DNA from 4 places in the Streptomyces sp. UC4497 genome. Region 2 is predicted to be linked to each of the others. Evidence: riboswitches for the same ligand, from Rfam matches in the RefSeq annotation. Region 2 holds a riboswitch; each other region holds the start of a gene.

Region 1 (4,198 bases), on a different contig from region 2:
GGGCAATGGCCATGATGCCTCCTCACGCGGTGCCGGCGCACGACGAGGTGTCGGCGTCCTCGCTTACCCGGCAATCTCCGCGATGAATTCCAGTGAATCCTCGGGTGACCTGGCATGGAGCAGAAGAGCGTCGAAGGCGTCGGTGTACGCCTTGAGGTCTTCTTTCCGCTCGAGGTAGAGGCTACTCGTCAAATGGTCGAGAACAACCACATCCAGATCAGATGTGTTCGGAAAAGAGAACACAACGAAAGGTCCCGTCAAGCCGATATGGCCACCCGACGAGAACGGAAGCACATGGATCCGGACATGCGGCATTGATGCCGCCTCGGCCAGATGCACCAACTGCCGTCGCAGCACACCGTTCCCGCCCACCTCCCTGCGCAGCACCGCCTCGTCGAGCACGGCGGTGAGCCGCAGCGGCGGGTCGGCGCGCAACACTTCCTGGCGCGCGATCCGCACCTCCACCAGCGCGTTGATGTGCTGGTCCGGCGCCCCGTTCAAGACCGAACGTGTCACCGCCTGCGCGTACTCGGGTGTCTGCAGAAGCCCCGGTACGACGCTCGTCTCCAGGGTCCTGATGCGGCACGCCTGGGACTCCAGGCTGATGAAATCGCGGTACGCGGGCGGCAGCAGACCGCGGTACGCGTGCCACCAGTGGTGCCCGCCCGCCTCGTCCCCGCCGGCCAACGCGACCACCAGTTCGCGCAGTCGGGGATCACGGGCCTCGAAGGCGTCGAGCAGCCGCAGCACGTCCGAAGGCTTCACGCCGCTGCGTCCGGTTTCGATCCTGCTCACTTTTGACTGGTGCCAGCCGACGAGCCTGGCCGCCTCCCCGCTCGTGAGGCCGGCCTGGACGCGCAGCGTGCGCAATTCGGCACCGAGTTTGCGGCGGCGTACCGCGGGACCGTATTTCATGGAGGACTCCTCGGGGCTCCTCGCGCCACCCGGCCGGACTCCCTCCCGGCCCGCACGGGGCGCGTGTCTGAGCCGACGGTAGAGGACGGAGCGTACCTCGGCCCAAATACGGTCCACCGTCGCAGAGTTCACCGCATCGAGCGACAGATATATGCATATCTTGGGGGATCGGCACCACAGGGGTACGTCCAAGTGGCAATCTGGCGCGAAGCAGTTGCCGGGGGCCGCGCGCGAGCGATCCGCGAGGCCGGACGAGCCACCTCGGCGGGAAAGGGACACGTCGCCATGGCAGACCACCAGGAAGCATCCGTCACGCTGCCGAGCGATCCCGCCTCGGTCTCGGCCGCCCGCAGGTATGTCGCCACCGTGCTCGGGGAGTGGGGCATGGCGCCGGGGACCGACGCGGCGGACACCGTCCGCCTGATCGTGTCCGAACTCGCGACGAACGCGGTGCAGCACACCCTCGGGCAGTCGCCCACGTTCACCGTCGACATGGAGCTGGAGCGCGACGAGCAGCTGCGCATCGGCGTCACCGACAGTCACCCCCGCTACCCCAAGCGGCTGCCGGCGGCCGTCCAGCAGGACAACGGCCGGGGCATGGTGATCATCCGCTGCCTCACCGCGGAGTGCGGCGGCACGCTGACGGTGCGACCGACCCCCGAGGGCGGCAAGACGGTGCTGATCACGCTGCCCTGGGTGGCTCCGGTCACCCGCCCCGCCTGAGGACCGCCCGCCGCAACAGCCAGGGCAGCAGTCCCCACAGGCCCGTACAGACGAAGAACGTCCCCACGCCCGCCGCGATCCCACCGGCCCTGCCGGTCGTCACGTCGACCACGAGCAGCACGGACCCGCTCAGCGCGAGCACGAGCGCCACCATCCCGTACGCCGCGAGCCGCGAGGACACCCGCACTATCTGCGGTTTCGCACCCATGCTGAACAGCATCCGGTGCACCGCGGCCGGCGCCGTGAACAGCGCGGCCGCGATGACCGTGAGGAGCAACGTCGTTACGTACGTGGCCCGTTGCACCGAGTCGAGCGAGGGGAAGCGCGACGTGAACGCCAGGGTCAACAAGAACGCGAACAGGAACTGCACGCCGGTCTGGATGACCCGGAGCTCCTGAAGGAGTTCTCCGAAGTTCCGATCGGCGCGTTCCAACGGCGTCTCGTTGCGGTCGTTCATCCCCTACGAGTATCCGCTCGCGTGACGCTCAAGCGCGAGCGCGGCGGATCACCGCACCCGGCCGTACGACACGCTGTTCGTCCAGATCCGCTCGAGACGCACCACGGCGCCGGTCTTCGGGGAGTGCCAGATGCGGCCCTTACCGGCGTAGATGCCCACGTGGTAGATGCTTCGGCCGGAGCGGAAGAACACCAGGTCACCACGGGCGCGGTGAGACCTTGAGATGTGCTTGGTCCTGTTGTACTGCTGGGCAGCCGTGCGCGGCAGCTTCTTGCCCGCCCGCTTGAACGAGTAGAGCGTGAGGCCCGAGCAGTCGAACCGGTGCGGTCCGGCGGCGCCCCACTTGTACGGTGCACCCTTCTTGGACGCGGCAATGTGCAGTGCCTTGACGGATGCCGTGGCCGCTGATGCCTCGGAAGCGGCGCCGGGGACCATGAGCCCCGCGCCGGCGACGGCGATGGAGAGGGCGGAAGCGGTACCCGCCCGGGTCAGCAGCGACGGAACACGATTCAGCGCAGTCATGCGCAACCCTTCGTCAGCCGCCTGTGAAGGATGACCTGTCGGGTTCGGGCCGGCGAAGTTGCCCGGCCGCAAGCTGCGGCTTCACCCCAAGGACCGTCCGACGGCCTCTGACGAGGCGCGGCGGGGGCCCGTCGTGCTCGGGTCCTCCACTCCTGCCGATGCACTCCTGTCGACCTGGCATCCGCACGGCGGCAGGACTCGGCGTCCGTGCGGACCGCCCCGCCGCGGCGGCGGGGGCTTGTCGTCGCAACGGATCTTCACGCACGACACAGGTGAAAACCGAGGTGAACCGGCGGTAAGTGAGTCTCGTCACCCTTGACCCATTCAGGTGGACGGTGCGGCTTTCGCCCCGGCCCGACGAGCCCCGACGAGGCCCGCACCAGCGACGGAACGCCGAATTCCGGCAGCCGCCTACGGCTCGTGCGCAACTTTGCCGGGCTCATCAAAGGACCGGATGCTAGGCCGTACGGGGTACCTCGTTCGGGCCGTTTGGATCGCGCCGTAGCGGTTCTGGATGCTCGGTGAGTGGCCTCGACTTCTACTGATCGGTCCCCGACTTCAACTGATCGGTTCTGTCGGCAGGGTGACCCGCTTGGTGCGCCGCTCCCCATCAAGGACGCGCAGCGCCCGCGCCAGGGTGCTCGCGTGCACCCGGCTCTCGCCCCGCTGGTGCATCAGGTTCAGCGCGTCCCGCAGCTCCGCTGCCCGGCTCACCAGCGCCTGCGCCGCGCGCAGCCCGCTGTAGGTGTCGTCGCCGCGGGCCGGGTTGATGCGCGCGATGAGGTCGACCACCTCCAGGTAGCGGTCCACGAGCTCGCACTCGGCGCGGGTCATCGCGGGCAGCGGCGGAAGTTCGGGTGGGAACATCGGCCGATCACCTCGCGCCGGGGGAGCGCAGTGTGGCGGTCCGGTTCTCCACGACGTGGTCCACCAGGCCGTATTCCAGGGCCTGTTGCGCCGTCAGCACGGTGTCCCGCTCGATGTCGGCGCCGACCTGTTCCTTGGAGCGACCACTGTGCAGGGCGAGCAGCTCCTCCAACTGGTCGCGCATGCGCACCAGTTCGCTCGCGTAGATCTCCAGGTCGCTCGGCTGCCCCTGGGCCGGCTCGGGCAGCGAGGGCTGGTCGATCACCACGCGCGCGCCGGGCAGCGTCATCCGCTTCCCCGGCGTCCCCGCCGCGAGCAGCACCGCGGCCACGGACGAGCACTGCCCCAGGCAGGTCGTCGCCACGTCGCAGTCGACGTACCGCATCGTGTCGTAGAGCGCGGTCATCGCACTGAACGAGCCGCCCGGAGAGTTGATGTACAGGGAGATGTCCTGGTCGGGCGCCTGGTACTCGAGGTGCATGAACTGCGCCATCACATCGTTCGCCGAGATGTCGTCGATCGGCGTCCCGAGGAAGACGATGCGCTCTTCCAGGAGCTTCGAATACGGGTCGAGGGTGCGGCTCCCCGAACTGGTGCGCTCGGTGAACTCGGGCAGGACATAGCGGCCGGACGGACGGGTCATGGTGCCTCCTCAAGACGCTGCTTCAGGACCTGCTTCTTTAAAAATGTACAGGACGTACATGACGTACGATG
Region 2 (4,198 bases):
CAGGAGATCGCCAAGGCGCGCCTGCGTCCCGACAACCGCGCGTCCCTCGTGTACGAGCCGACCGCGCCCGCCGACACCGAGAACGCCGAGATCGCCGAGGAGGCGGGCCAGTGACCGAGCAGCTCGCGAACATGGACTTCCACCCGCGGCCGCAGGCGGGCGAGCCCAAGCCCTGGGCGTTCCCGGCCCCGGAGCGCGGCGCGCTCCCCAACGGCCTGACGGTGCTGCGCTGCCACCGGCCGGGACAGCAGGTCATCGCCGTTGAGGTGCACCTGGACGCGCCGCTGGACGCCGAACCGAAGGGGCTCGACGGCGTCGCGACGATCATGGCGCGTGCCTTCAACGAAGGCACCGACAAGCACTCCGCCGAGGAGTTCGCCGCCGAGCTGGAGCGCTGCGGCGCCACGATGGACGCGCACGCCGACCACCCCGGCGTCCGTGCCTCCCTCGAAGTGCCGGCCTCCCGCCTCTCCAAGGGCCTCGCCCTCCTGGCCGACGCCCTGCGGGCCCCCGCCTTCGACGACAGCGAGATCGAGCGCCTCGTCCGCAACCGCCTGGACGAGATCCCGCACGAGGCCGCGAATCCGGCCCGGCGTGCCGCCAAGGAGCTCTCCAAGCAGCTCTTCCCGGCCGACGCGCGCGTGTCGCGCCCGCGCCAAGGCACCGAGGAGACCGTCTCCGCCATCGACGCGGCGGCCGTGCGCGCCTTCTACGACCGGCACGTACGCCCCGCCACCGCCACGGCTGTCGTCGTGGGCGATCTGACGGGCATCGACCTGGACGCCCTCCTCGCCGACACGCTCGGCGCCTGGACCGGCGACACCGCCGAGCCGCGCCCCGTGCCGCCGGTCGTCGCCGACGACACGGGCCGTGTGGTCATCGTGAACCGCCCGGGCGCCGTGCAGACGCAGTTGCTCATGGGCCGGGTCGGGCCGGACAAGCACGACCGTGTGTGGGCCGCGCAGGTCCTCGGCACGTACTGCCTGGGCGGCACCCTCACGTCGCGCCTGGACCGCGTCCTGCGCGAGGAGAAGGGCTACACCTACGGAGTGCGCTCCTTCGCCCAGGTGCTGCGCTCCGCGCCCGACGGCAGCGGCGCCGCGATGCTCGCCATCAGCGGCTCGGTGGACACTCCGAACACCGGGCCCGCGCTCGACGACCTGTGGAAGGTCCTGCGCACGCTGGCGGCCGAGGGGCTCACGGATGCCGAACGGGACACCGCCGTACAGAACTTGGTGGGTGTGGCCCCGCTCAAGTTCGAGACCGCGGCGGCCGTCGCGAGCACCCTCGCCGACCAGGTCGAGCAGCACCTGCCGGACGACTTCCAGGCGCAGGTGTACCGGCAACTGGCCGCCACGGGCACCGTGGAGGCCACGGCCGCCGTCGTGAGCGCGTTCCCGGCGGACCGCCTGGTGACGATCCTGGTGGGTGACGCCGCGCAGATCGAGGAGCCGGTCAAGGCGCTCGGCATCGGCGAAGTCACGGTGGTCGAGAGCTGAGTCCGTCTTCCGCGACACACCACGAAGCCCCGGCGCCGGCATCGGCCGCCGGGGCTTCGTGGCGTCGGTCACGATCATCTTCAATCACCACACGCGCGCAAATGTCCGAATTGATGTGGTGGTTGCCTGTCTGCCCTGTGGCGTGCACTACAAAAGCCGGGTTCTGTTTGTCGATCCAAAGACGGCCCGCTTAGCGTTCCCTCCGGCTGTCCGCCAGACGTACGTCGCGCCCGCGACACCGGACAGTCATCGCCGAGTCCCCATGGTGCGAGCCAGGGGAGCCGGGGACCCACCGAAGTCCCTGGGGTGAATCGGGCGCTCTTCTCGTAAGGGGAGGGGGCCTGTAGGAGACCTTCCTGCTCCGAACCCGTCAGCTAACCCGGTAGGCGAGAAGGAAGGAAAGGACCAGCCACTTCATGGCGTTCACCCGTGCCACCGGGAAGCACCGCCGTCCCAGCCGCCTGACGCGTACCACCGCTCAGGTCGCCGGCGTCGCCGCGATCACCACGACGGGCGTGGTGGGCGGCCTCGCCGCCCCCGCCCTCGCCGCCGACGCCGCGGCAGCCCCGCACGATGGCCTCACGCAGGCCGTCGCCATCGGCGACTCCCTGGCCGAGCAGATCGACGCGCAGGCCACCGCGCAGCAGAAGGCCGCCGCCAAGGCGAAGGCCGAGGCCGAGGCCAAGAAGAAGGCCGAGGAGGCCAAGCGCAAGGCCGAGGCGGAGGCCAAGAAGCGGGCCGCCGAGAAGGCCGAGAAGGAGCGCGAGGCCAAGGAGCGCGCCGCCCGCGAGGCCGAGCGCAAGCGCCTGAACAGCTTCGTGTCGCCGATCTCCGGCTCGTACGTCTCCACCGCCTACCAGGCCGGCAGCGGACTGTGGTCCTCCGGCAGCCACACCGGCATCGACTTCCACGCCTCCAGCGGCACTTCGGTGCACGCGGTCGGCATGGGCACCGTCGTCGAGGCCGGCTGGGGCGGCTCGTACGGCAACAACGTCGTGATCAAGATGAAGGACGGTACGTACACCCAGTACGGTCACCTGTCCTCGATCGGCGTCTCCGTCGGCCAGGACGTCACCCCCGGCCAGCAGATAGGCCTCTCCGGGGCCACCGGCAACGTCACGGGCCCGCACCTCCACTTCGAGGCCCGCACCGGCCCCGACTACGGCTCGGACATCGACCCCGTCGCGTACCTGCGCCAGCACGGTGTGAACGTCTGACCCGTCAGGCACACTCCACGAAAGCCCCGGCTCACCGAGCCGGGGCTTTCGCGTGCGCGGGTCCGCACTGTCCAAAAAATATCCCTGGATTCAGTTCCCTCGTCGGAAATTCAACTCCGGTGGAATAGAGTCTCCGGGTAAACGTTCCGGCCACGTGTCATTCGCGCTTGACCGGGCGTCAATCGGCCGCGTATCGCGGGCATTGAGGCGGAGGTCGAGTCATGCGCATTCCCGCGCAGTCGGTATGCACAGCGATCCGCGACGACATCGTCGCCGGCGTCTACGAGCGCGGCGGCAGGCTCACCGAGGAACTGCTCGCGCGTCGCTACGGGGTCTCGCGCGTGCCCGTCCGCGAGGCGCTGCGCACCCTGGAGGCGGAGGGGTTCGTCGTCACGCGCAGGCACGCGGGCGCGTGCGTGGCCGAACCCACCGAGCGGGAGGCGGCCGACCTCCTGGAGATCCGCATGCTGCTCGAACCCATGGGCGCCGCCCGCGCCGCGCAGCGCCGCACCGAGGCCCACCTCAAAGTGCTGCGTGGCCTGGTCAGGCTGGGGCAGGAGCGCTCCCGGCGGGGCCAGAGCGAGGATCTGCGCTCCCTCGGCAGCTGGTTCCACGAGACGCTCGCACAGGCCTCCGGCAGCCCCGGTCTGATCACCCTGCTCACCCAGCTCCGCCACAAGATCGCCTGGATGTACACCGTGGAGAGCCCGGCCCGGCCGGCCGAGTCCTGGGCCGAGCACGGCGCCATCGTCGACGCCGTGGCGCGCGGCGACGCGGAGCGCGCCCGCGCCCTGGCCACCCTGCACGCGGAGCGCGCGACGGCCGCCCACAGGCTGCGCGTCCCCCGCGCGGGCGAGCATGTGAGGACTTCGCAACATGCAGTCAACACGGTGGGGCGCCAGGTTTAACAACGGCGCCGTATACAAAGAAGTGCACTATTCGGTGAATGGGTTGAACAGGGTGCGGATGAATTCCCGCTGCCTTTTTCCTGCCGTCCAATTCACGCCGCAATAGCGAACGAAAAAGCCGCGCGCCCCGAAGGGGAACGCGCGGCTTGGCCGTACTGCTTTTTGTCTTTGTGTCAGACGGTCTCGGGAAGCTCCTCGAGCCCCTCGGCGACCAGCTTCGCCAGACGGTCGAGCGCGGCGTCCGCACCCTCGGCGTCGGAAGCCAGCACGATCTCCTCGCCGCCTTGCGCGCCCAGGCCGAGCACGGCCAGCATGGAGGCGGCGTTGACGGGGTTGCCGTCGGCCTTGGCGATCGTCACGGGAACGCCGGCGGCCGTGGCAGCGCGGACGAAGATGGAAGCGGGGCGGGCGTGGAGGCCCTCGGCCCAGCCGACGTTGACGCGGCGCTCAGCCATGTGATGCTGCCCTTCAGGTGTCTCACGGTTGTCTAGACCAGTGTTCCATATCGGATGGCGTGCGTGACGCGGACCCAGGTCCCCACCGGCACGGCCCTTCGGTCCTCCATAGGGTGCCC
Region 3 (4,198 bases), on a different contig from region 2:
CGCCGGGCCGCAGCCGACTGCGCCGGATGCTGCTCCCGCTCGCCGGACTGCTCGCCGCGATGGGCATGCACGCGTTCTGGAACGGCTCGTCCTCGTTCGGCGAGTACGGCTTCTTCGCGGTGTACGCCGCGTTCATGGTGCCGGTGTTCGGCGTGCTCACCTGGCTCGCGGTGTACGTACGCCAGCGCGAGCTGCGCACCATCCGCCAGGAGCTGCCCGCCTACGTCGCCGCGGGCTGGCTCGCCCCGCCCGAGCCGTTCGCGCTCGGTTCGCTCAAGGCGCGGCGCCTGGCCCGCGACTTCGCGACGCACTACGGCGGCCGGCCCGCCGCGACGGCGGTCGCCGAGTACGAGGACTTCGCGACATCCCTCGCGCTCCTTCGCCACCGCGGCCGCAGGGGCAAGGCCGGCGCGGACTACGTCGAACGGGAGCAGGAGCTGCTGGAGGCACTGTGGGCGCGGCGCGACTACGCGCGCCCGGCGCTCGCGTACGGCTCCCAGATCGCGGCGCCGATGTGGCTGCCCCCGGTGTACGCGGGCCCACTCGCGCAGGGCCCCGCGTACACACAGGGCCCCACGTACACGCAGGGCCCCGCGTACATCTACGACAACCCGTACCGCTACTGAGAGGCCGCGGTCAGCCGGTCGAGTTCCGCCTGCGTCAGCTCCACGTCCGCCACCGCGAGCAGCGCCGGGAGCTGCTCGACGATGCGCGCGGACGCGATCGGCGCCGCGACCGTGGGCTGCGCGGCGAGCCAGGCGAGGGCGACCGTGGCGATCTCGGCGTCGTGCGCCTGCGCGATCTCGTCGAGGGCGGTCAGGACCTTCTGGCCGCGCTCCGTCTCCAGGTACGCGCCGGCCTTCGCGGCGCGGGCGCTGTCCACCTGCTGCCCCGGCCGGTACTTGCCGGTCAGGAAGCCGGACGCGAGCGCGTAGTACGGCACGGCCCCGAGGCCCGCGCGGGCGGCGACGTCCTGCAGCTCACCCTCGTACGTGTCGCGCGAGACGAGGTTGTAGTGCGGCTGGAGCGCGACGTACCGGGCGAGGTTCTCGCGGTCGGAGAAGTCGAGGGAGGCCTGAAGGCGCTCGGCGGAGATGTTCGACGCGGCGATGTGCCGCACCTTGCCCGCCTTCACCAGCTCGTCGAGGGCGCCGATGATCTCCTCGACCGGCACCTCGGGCTTGTCGTAGTGCGTGTAGTACAGGTCGATGTGGTCGGTGCCCAGGCGCTTCAGGGAGGCGTCGGCCGCGGCCTTGATGTTGGCGGCGGACAGGCCCTGGAACTCGGGGTGCTGGCTGCCCTTGGTGGCGATGACGACGTCGTCGCGGCGGCCGCGCGAGGCCAGCCACTTGCCGATGACGGTCTCCGACTCACCGCCCCGGTTGCCGTCCACCCACGCCGAGTACACATCGGCGGTGTCGATGAAGTTGCCGCCCGCGGCGACGTACGCGTCGAGCACCTCGAAGGACGTGGCTTCGTCGGCGGTCCAGCCGAACACGTTGCCCCCGAGGGACAGCGGGAAGACCTCGAGGTCGGAGGTGCCGAGCTTGCGCAGAGAGCGAGAGGAAGTCATGCCCCTACTCAACACCCGTACGGAATACGGCATTCCTCGATCACACCGGAAATCGCCCCAAGAGCCCCAAGAATGGGCAAACCGGCAGCCCTGACGTCGGGGGGTGTGCGCCAGGACCGCCGGAGTTCAGTTGCTCAGGGGGTGAGGCCCTTGCCGCGCAGCCAGGACGCCGGGTCGACCCCGGTGGACTGCCCGTCGGGGTGGACCTCCAGGTGGAGGTGCGGCCCGGTGACATTGCCCGTGGCGCCCACACGGCCGATGACGTCACCCGTCGAGACCTTCTGGCCCGCGCTGACATTGAGCGAGGACTGGTGGCAGAACCACAGCTCGGTGCCGTCGTCGAGGGTGAGCACCGTGCGGTAGCCGTACGCGCCCGCCCAGCCGGCCTCGGTGACCGTGCCGGAGTGGATGGCGCGGATCGGGGTACCGGTGGAGGCGGCGAAGTCCAGGCCCGTGTGATAGCCGGAGGACCACATGGAGCCGGGCTGACCGAAGGTGCCGGAGAGCGTGTACGAGGCGACCGGGAGCTTGAAGCTCTTGGCGAGCTTGGCGAGGCGCTCTTCCTCGGCCTTGCGGCGGGCCTCCGCCTCGGCCTCCTTCTTCTCGGCGAGGGCCTTGGCCTTGGCCGCGTCCTGCTTGGCGGCGGCCTCGGCTGCCGCCTGCTTCGCGGCGGCCTCCTCGGCGGCCTGCTTCGCGGTGGCGTCGGCCGCGTCCTGCTGCGTCTCGGCCTGCTGCATGATGCGGGCCCGCAGCGCCTCGCCGGCGCCGGTCTGCCCGTCGGCGGCCTCGGCCTGGGTGACACCGGCGCCGCTCAGCGGGGAGGCCGTGGCGCCGGAGTCGGAATCGGAGTCCGAGCCGTCGGATATCAGCGAGCCCACGCCCGGCAGCGACTTGGCCTCGGGCAGCGAGTCCTTGACCGCCGACAGGTCGGGCATGGAGATGTGGACCGGCGGCTTGCCGCCCTGTGCGGTGGCGATGCCGCCCGCACCGACGGCGGCGACCACGCCGACGCCGAGAACAGTGGAGCTGCGAGCGAATCCACCACGGCGGCGGGCTACGCGATGCCTACCGCGGACGGGAGCGATGGACTCCTCGGTGGGGTTCCACTCCTCCCAGGTCTCCTGCTCGACGCCGAAGTCGTCTTCGGGGCCGTAGAAGAAGTCGGGGGCAGGCCGGTTCGACGCCACGGGGGCGCTCTCCTTTCCTTCCTTCTCGCCTACCGGGTTAGCTGACGGGTTCGGAGCAGGAAGGTCTCCTACGAACGCCTCCTTGGACAGGAAGAGCGTCCGATTCACCCCAAGTTGGTGGTTCCCCGGTTCCCTTGCGGGATTGAGCGTGTGCGCACGGAGCCATCTCTTGTGACGGCTGGGACGACCGCGCTGCGTTATCGAACGTTAATAGACAGCAGACAGTAATTCCAAGCGCTTCCCACTGATCGTTCACGACTCTGGCCAGGACTTATCGGGACATGAGCGGGTGGAATAGGGCGAGTTGATCGCACCTCTCAAACGTCCGCACAGCTGATGGTGCGTCAATTGTTATGCGGAGCGACGCCGTTCGACTACCTCTGGTAACAACGATCAAGGAACTCAGCCGCGCCGCACGGCGAGCAGCGCCATGTCGTCCTTCGTCCCGTCGCCGGTGTGCGCGCGCACCTCCACGGCGAGGGCCGCGAGGAGTTCCTCCGGCCCCGGGAAGACGCGTCCGGAGAGCCGGGCCGCCGGATCGTAGAAGCGGCCGCTCGGGTCGCGCGCCTCGGAGAGCCCGTCGGTGTAGAGCAACAGCGTGGCCGCGGACGGGAACGCCGCCTCGACGGCCCGGTCGGGCCAGCTGCCGAGTTCGCTCATGCCGAGCGGCAGCGCCGCCTGGCACGGATCGAGCGCGCGCACGGCGCCGTCGCCGAGCAGCAACAGCGGGCTGGGGTGGCCGCGGTTGAGGACGCGGACGAGCTCGACGCCGTGCGGGATCTCGACGAGCACCGCGGTGGTGAAGCCCTCGAAGTCGTCGATGCCGCTGCGCCGGGTGCCCTCGCGCGCCAGGGCCCGCTCGAGGCGCTGGGCGACCGCCTCCAGGGAACCCTCCTGCTCGGCCGCCTCCCGGAACGCGCCGATGACGACGGCGACCGCGGCGACCGCGCCCATGCCCTTGCCGCGCACGTCGCCGACGATGATCCGGATGCCGTGCGGGGTGTCCTGGACCGCGTACAGATCACCGCCGATGAACGCGTCGGCCTGCGCCGCCTCGTAGCGCGCCGCGATGACGAAGCCGCCGAGCCGCCCGGGGGGCCTGGGCAGTACGGCCAACTGCGCGGCCTGGGCGATCTCGCGGGCGGAGGCCAGCTCCTCGTAGCTGCGGCGCACGATCCGGTTGAGCAGACAGGCCAGCAGGCAGACGGTGGCCACGGTGACGATCTCGGTGACGAACACCGAGTCGAGGTGCTCCGTGAAGCGCAGGTGCACGGCGGTGATCGCGCCGATCGACACGACGCCGACCAGCATCGTCGCGCCGAGCGAGAAGAACGGGGCGGCCACCAGCGGTGCCGCACTGAATAAGGGGGCGCCCGGGAAGCCGCTGGGAGTGACGTACTCGTAGACCGCGCCGCCGATGACGAGCAGCAGGGGCAGC
Region 4 (4,198 bases), on a different contig from region 2:
GGAGCAGCTGGACCGACGGGTCCACGCCTCCCGTGCGGTACTGCGAGGCCGCGACCGAACCCAGCTTCTCGCGCTCGGAGTTGAGGGATTCGGTGCGCCGGGACGCCTCGTCCTGGAGGGCGTCCACCTTCTTCCGCGCCCCGTCCGCCTTCTCCTTCGCCCCGTTGTACTTCTGGGTGGCGACCTCCGCCTCCTGGTACAGCTTGTCGACCTTGGCCCGCACCTGGTCCGGGCCGAACTCGGGCTCCGCGTGCGCCGCCCCGCCGTCGAGGGCGGTGACGGTGGCCGCGGAAGCGAGGGCGAGCGTGGCCGCGGTGCGGGCCGTGCCCCCACCGCGGAGCGAACGCGGTCGGGGCTTTCGATGCGCTGCCGGCACAAGGTCCTCCTCTGGGCGCCGTACGAACCGCACGGCCCCCGGTCGCGCGTCCGGCGGCGGCCCGCACAGGGGAGCGGGCCGCCGCCGGACCTTTCTCGGCGGGGTGTCCGACTGCCGCCCCTGGCCCGGGCGGCGGTGGGGAGCCGGTCACCTGAGGAAGGACGCTAAACCTCTGCGTAACGGGTTGGTGCCGGATTGTTCGCAACTGGTCTGTTTGTTACGGATGGTGGCGGAGAGTGATAACAGAGTGGCAAAGGGGTGCCCGTAGTGGGCCATGGGCGTCCGGTTAGGCTCCGAACCATGGACGTACTCATCCACCTCTTCGTCGGCCTGCACATCATCGGCATCGCCTCGCTGCTCGGCGGCTTCCTCACGCAGATGTCGGCGATGAAGGAGGGCGCGGCCCGCTTCAACAAGGCGATGCTGCACGGCGCCCTGACCATGCTGGTGACCGGCGTCGCCCTTGTCGGCCTCAACCAGGCCGACGGCAGCACCGTGAACAACATCAAGATCGGCGTGAAGCTCGCGCTCCTGATCGTGATCCTCGGCATCGTCTACGTGAAGCGGGACGAGGAGAAGGCGGAGAAGGGCCTCTTCATCACGGTCGGCGCGCTCACCGTCGTCAACATCTTCATCGCGGTGCTCTGGACCTGAGCGACCGCGTCCCAGGACGTACAGAAGGGCCCGGCAGGTACGACACCTGCCGGGCCCTTCTGCGTGGGGTCAGGCCGGCCGCACCACGCTGTGGATCGACGACGTGCCGTCGTAGTAGATCGACTCCTCGCGCACGACCGCGCCCGGCTTCGGCGCGTGGACCATCATGCCGTCGCCCATGTAGAGGCCCACGTGGCTGATGTCGTCGTAGAAGAACACCAGGTCACCGGGTTGGATGTCGGAGAGCGGCACCGTCTTGCCGACCTCGACCTGGTCCCAGGTCGTCCGCGGCAGCGAGATCCCCGCGGACTTCCACGCGGCCTGCGTCAGGCCCGAGCAGTCGTACGAGTCCGGGCCCGTGGCGCCCCACACGTACGGCTTGCCCTCCTGCGCCTTGGCGAACGCGAGCGCCTGCGCGGCCTTCGTGGCGTACGAGGCGTCCGAGGAGGAGGAACCGGAGCCGGAGGAGCCCGAGGAGCCCGAGCCCGTGGAGCCGGACGACTCCTGCTCCTTCTGCGCGGCCTCCTCGGCCGCCTTCCGCTTCGCCTCCGCGGCCTTCTGCTGGGCGGCCAGCTCGGCGGCCTTCTTGCGGGCCGCCTCCTCCTTGGCCTTCTGGATCGCCGCGAGCCGCGCCTTCTCCTTGGCGGTCAGCTCGGCCAGCAGCTTGCGCGCGTCGGAGAGCTTCGTCTGGACGGTCTCCTTCGTCGACCTCAGCTCGGTCTGCGACTCGCTGAGGTCCTGGAGGCTCGACTGCGCCTCGGTGCGCTTCTTCGCGGTCTCGCGCGCCTGCGCCTGGTAGTCGTCGACCGACTTCTTCTGCTCGTCCGTGAGCCGGTTCATCAGCTGGCGCTGCGAGAAGTAGTCCTCCGGGTCGTCCGCGAGGAACATGGTCGCGGTGTCGCTGATCGCGCCCGAGCGGTACTGCTCGGCGGCGTACCTGCCGAGCTTCTGGCGGGCCGTGTTCATCTCGTCGGTGCGCTGGGCGACCTCGTCGAGGAGCTTGTCGACCTGCTGCTTCTTGGAGTCGGTCCGCTCCTTCGCCCCGTTGTACTTCTGGGTGGCGACCTCGGCCTGCCGGTACAGGGTGTCGACCTTCTGCTGGACCTCTTCGAGGCGCGGCTTGGACGACGGCTGCTCGGGTGCGGCCTGTGCCGTCTGCGAGAGCAGGGCCACGGAGGTGAGGGCGGCGGTGGTGATGCCGACCGCGGGGGTCGTGCGAAGGCCGCCGGTCATCCGGGAACGGCTGCGGGGCTTGCGGTGCGACGCCAAGGCAGGCGACTCCTTCCGTCCTCCGCCTACCGGGTTAGCTGTCGGGTTCGGGCGTCGTACGCGGAAGGCTGCCCTACGGTCGGCTGCCCTGTCCTGCTGGGCCGTCGGCCGATTCACCCCAAGGTCGGTTGGGTCCCCGGTTCCCTGCCTCACGGCGTACGGAACTCAGCGGGGGCTGCCCGTTCGCCGCGACATCCGCGGGCGGGGGGACGGGCTGCCCGGCTGCACCGTAGCCAACTCGTGTGGCTGCTGTGAAGGTTGATGTTCGATATGCCCGATACATTTTCGTGATCTGCCCCACGGCGGGCCCTGGGGCTCGGTGGAGTTCCTGGGAGTTCCTCGGAGTTTTGAAGGCAGCCACGGGTTGTCAGTGGGGCGGCCTAGACTCGTAGAGCGATGAGCAGCCTCTTTGACGACAGCTTCCTGACCGGCCTCCAGAAGAACGGTGCGGAGGAGCCCCCGCCCCCGCCCCCGGACCCCGAGTACGACGACGGGGCCCCGGAGCCGATGCCGGACGACCTGTTCGGCGGGCAGCTCGGCGCGCCCGAAGACAGGGACACGCACTACCGGGACGGCGCCCCGCGCCCCGTCCTGAGCGCGGCCACCCTCCTGGAGGGGCTGAACGAGAACCAGCAGGCGGCCGTCGTGCACGGCGGGACCCCGCTGCTCATCGTCGCGGGCGCCGGATCCGGCAAGACCCGCGTCCTCACGCACCGCATCGCGTACCTGCTCGCCGAGCGCGGAGTGCACCCCGGCCAGATCCTCGCGATCACGTTCACGAACAAGGCCGCGGGCGAGATGAAGGAGCGCGTCGAGGACCTGGTGGGCCCGCGCGCGAACGCGATGTGGGTCTCGACCTTCCACAGCGCCTGCGTCCGCATACTGCGCCGGGAGAGCAAGAAGCTGGGCTTCACGTCCTCCTTCTCGATCTACGACGCCGCCGACAGCAAGCGGCTCATGGCGCTCGTCTGCCGCGACCTCGACCTGGACCCGAAGAAGTTCCCGCCGAAGTCCTTCAGCGCCAAGATCAGCAACCTCAAGAACGAGCTGATCGACGAGGAGGACTTCGCGGCGACCGCGGCCGACGGCTTCGAGAAGACCCTCGCCCAGGCCTACGCGATGTACCAGGCCCGCCTGCGCGAGGCGAACGCGCTGGACTTCGACGACCTGATCATGACGACGGTGAACATGCTGCGCGCGTTCCCGGACGTCGCCGAGCACTACCGCCGCCGCTTCCGCCATGTCCTCGTCGACGAGTACCAGGACACGAACCACGCGCAGTACGCGCTGGTGCGCGAGCTGGTCGGCCCCACCGAGGGCGAGGACGCGGACCCGGGCGAGCTGTGCGTCGTGGGTGACGCGGACCAGTCGATCTACGCCTTCCGCGGCGCCACGATCCGCAACATCCTCGACTTCGAGGACGACTACCCCAACGCGAAGACGATCATGCTGGAGCAGAACTACCGCTCCACGCAGACGATCCTCAGCGCGGCGAACGCGGTCATCGAGCGCAACGAGTCGCGCCGCCCCAAGAACCTGTGGACCAACGAGGGCCCCGGCGCCCAGATCACCGGCTACGTCGCGGACACCGAGCACGACGAGGCCCAGTTCATCGCCGACGAGATCGACCGGCTCACGGACGCGGGCGACGCGCTGGCGGGCGACGTCGCGGTCTTCTACCGGACGAACGCGCAGTCCCGTGTCTTCGAAGAGATCTTCATCCGTACCGGCCTGCCCTACAAGGTCGTCGGCGGCGTCCGCTTCTACGAGCGCAAGGAGGTCAGGGACGTCCTGGCCTATCTGCGCGTGCTCTCCAACCCCGAGGACTCGGTGCCGCTGCGCCGCATCCTCAACGTGCCGAAGCGCGGCATCGGCGACCGCGCCGAGGCGATGATCGAC

Evidence for each region. Region 2 has a riboswitch for cyclic di-AMP ahead of ACYSUO_RS28505 (M23 family metallopeptidase). Riboswitches for the same ligand answer to the same signal wherever they lie in the genome.
Region 1: linked by a shared signal. The riboswitch ahead of ACYSUO_RS09655 (C40 family peptidase) and the one ahead of ACYSUO_RS28505 (M23 family metallopeptidase) in region 2 are both predicted to bind cyclic di-AMP.
Region 3: linked by a shared signal. The riboswitch ahead of ACYSUO_RS15820 (M23 family metallopeptidase) and the one ahead of ACYSUO_RS28505 (M23 family metallopeptidase) in region 2 are both predicted to bind cyclic di-AMP.
Region 4: linked by a shared signal. The riboswitch ahead of ACYSUO_RS17945 (C40 family peptidase) and the one ahead of ACYSUO_RS28505 (M23 family metallopeptidase) in region 2 are both predicted to bind cyclic di-AMP.

What each region holds. Positions count from the first base shown of each region.
Region 1 is NZ_JBTYHB010000005.1:175,334-179,531, reverse strand. Features, by position in the region: gene ACYSUO_RS09675 (DUF397 domain-containing protein) at 1-13, opposite strand, end outside; gene ACYSUO_RS09670 (helix-turn-helix domain-containing protein) at 64-915, opposite strand; gene ACYSUO_RS09665 (ATP-binding protein) at 1,201-1,638, shown strand; gene ACYSUO_RS09660 (DUF6328 family protein) at 1,622-2,095, opposite strand; gene ACYSUO_RS09655 (C40 family peptidase) at 2,144-2,617, opposite strand; cyclic di-AMP (ydaO/yuaA leader) riboswitch at 2,621-2,750, opposite strand; gene ACYSUO_RS09650 (hypothetical protein) at 3,176-3,484, opposite strand; gene ACYSUO_RS09645 (ATP-dependent Clp protease proteolytic subunit) at 3,492-4,127, opposite strand.
Region 2 is NZ_JBTYHB010000024.1:115,558-119,755, forward strand. Features, by position in the region: gene ACYSUO_RS28495 (M16 family metallopeptidase) at 1-114, shown strand, start outside; gene ACYSUO_RS28500 (M16 family metallopeptidase) at 132-1,499, shown strand; cyclic di-AMP (ydaO/yuaA leader) riboswitch at 1,740-1,903, shown strand; gene ACYSUO_RS28505 (M23 family metallopeptidase) at 1,916-2,716, shown strand; gene ACYSUO_RS28510 (GntR family transcriptional regulator) at 2,938-3,624, shown strand; gene ACYSUO_RS28515 (HPr family phosphocarrier protein) at 3,798-4,079, opposite strand.
Region 3 is NZ_JBTYHB010000009.1:267,794-271,991, reverse strand. Features, by position in the region: gene ACYSUO_RS15830 (PrsW family intramembrane metalloprotease) at 1-626, shown strand, start outside; gene ACYSUO_RS15825 (aldo/keto reductase) at 620-1,573, opposite strand; gene ACYSUO_RS15820 (M23 family metallopeptidase) at 1,708-2,760, opposite strand; cyclic di-AMP (ydaO/yuaA leader) riboswitch at 2,772-2,919, opposite strand; gene ACYSUO_RS15815 (PP2C family protein-serine/threonine phosphatase) at 3,163-4,198, opposite strand, start outside.
Region 4 is NZ_JBTYHB010000011.1:161,034-165,231, forward strand. Features, by position in the region: gene ACYSUO_RS17935 (C40 family peptidase) at 1-376, opposite strand, end outside; gene ACYSUO_RS17940 (hypothetical protein) at 677-1,030, shown strand; gene ACYSUO_RS17945 (C40 family peptidase) at 1,100-2,299, opposite strand; cyclic di-AMP (ydaO/yuaA leader) riboswitch at 2,308-2,466, opposite strand; gene pcrA (DNA helicase PcrA) at 2,696-4,198, shown strand, end outside.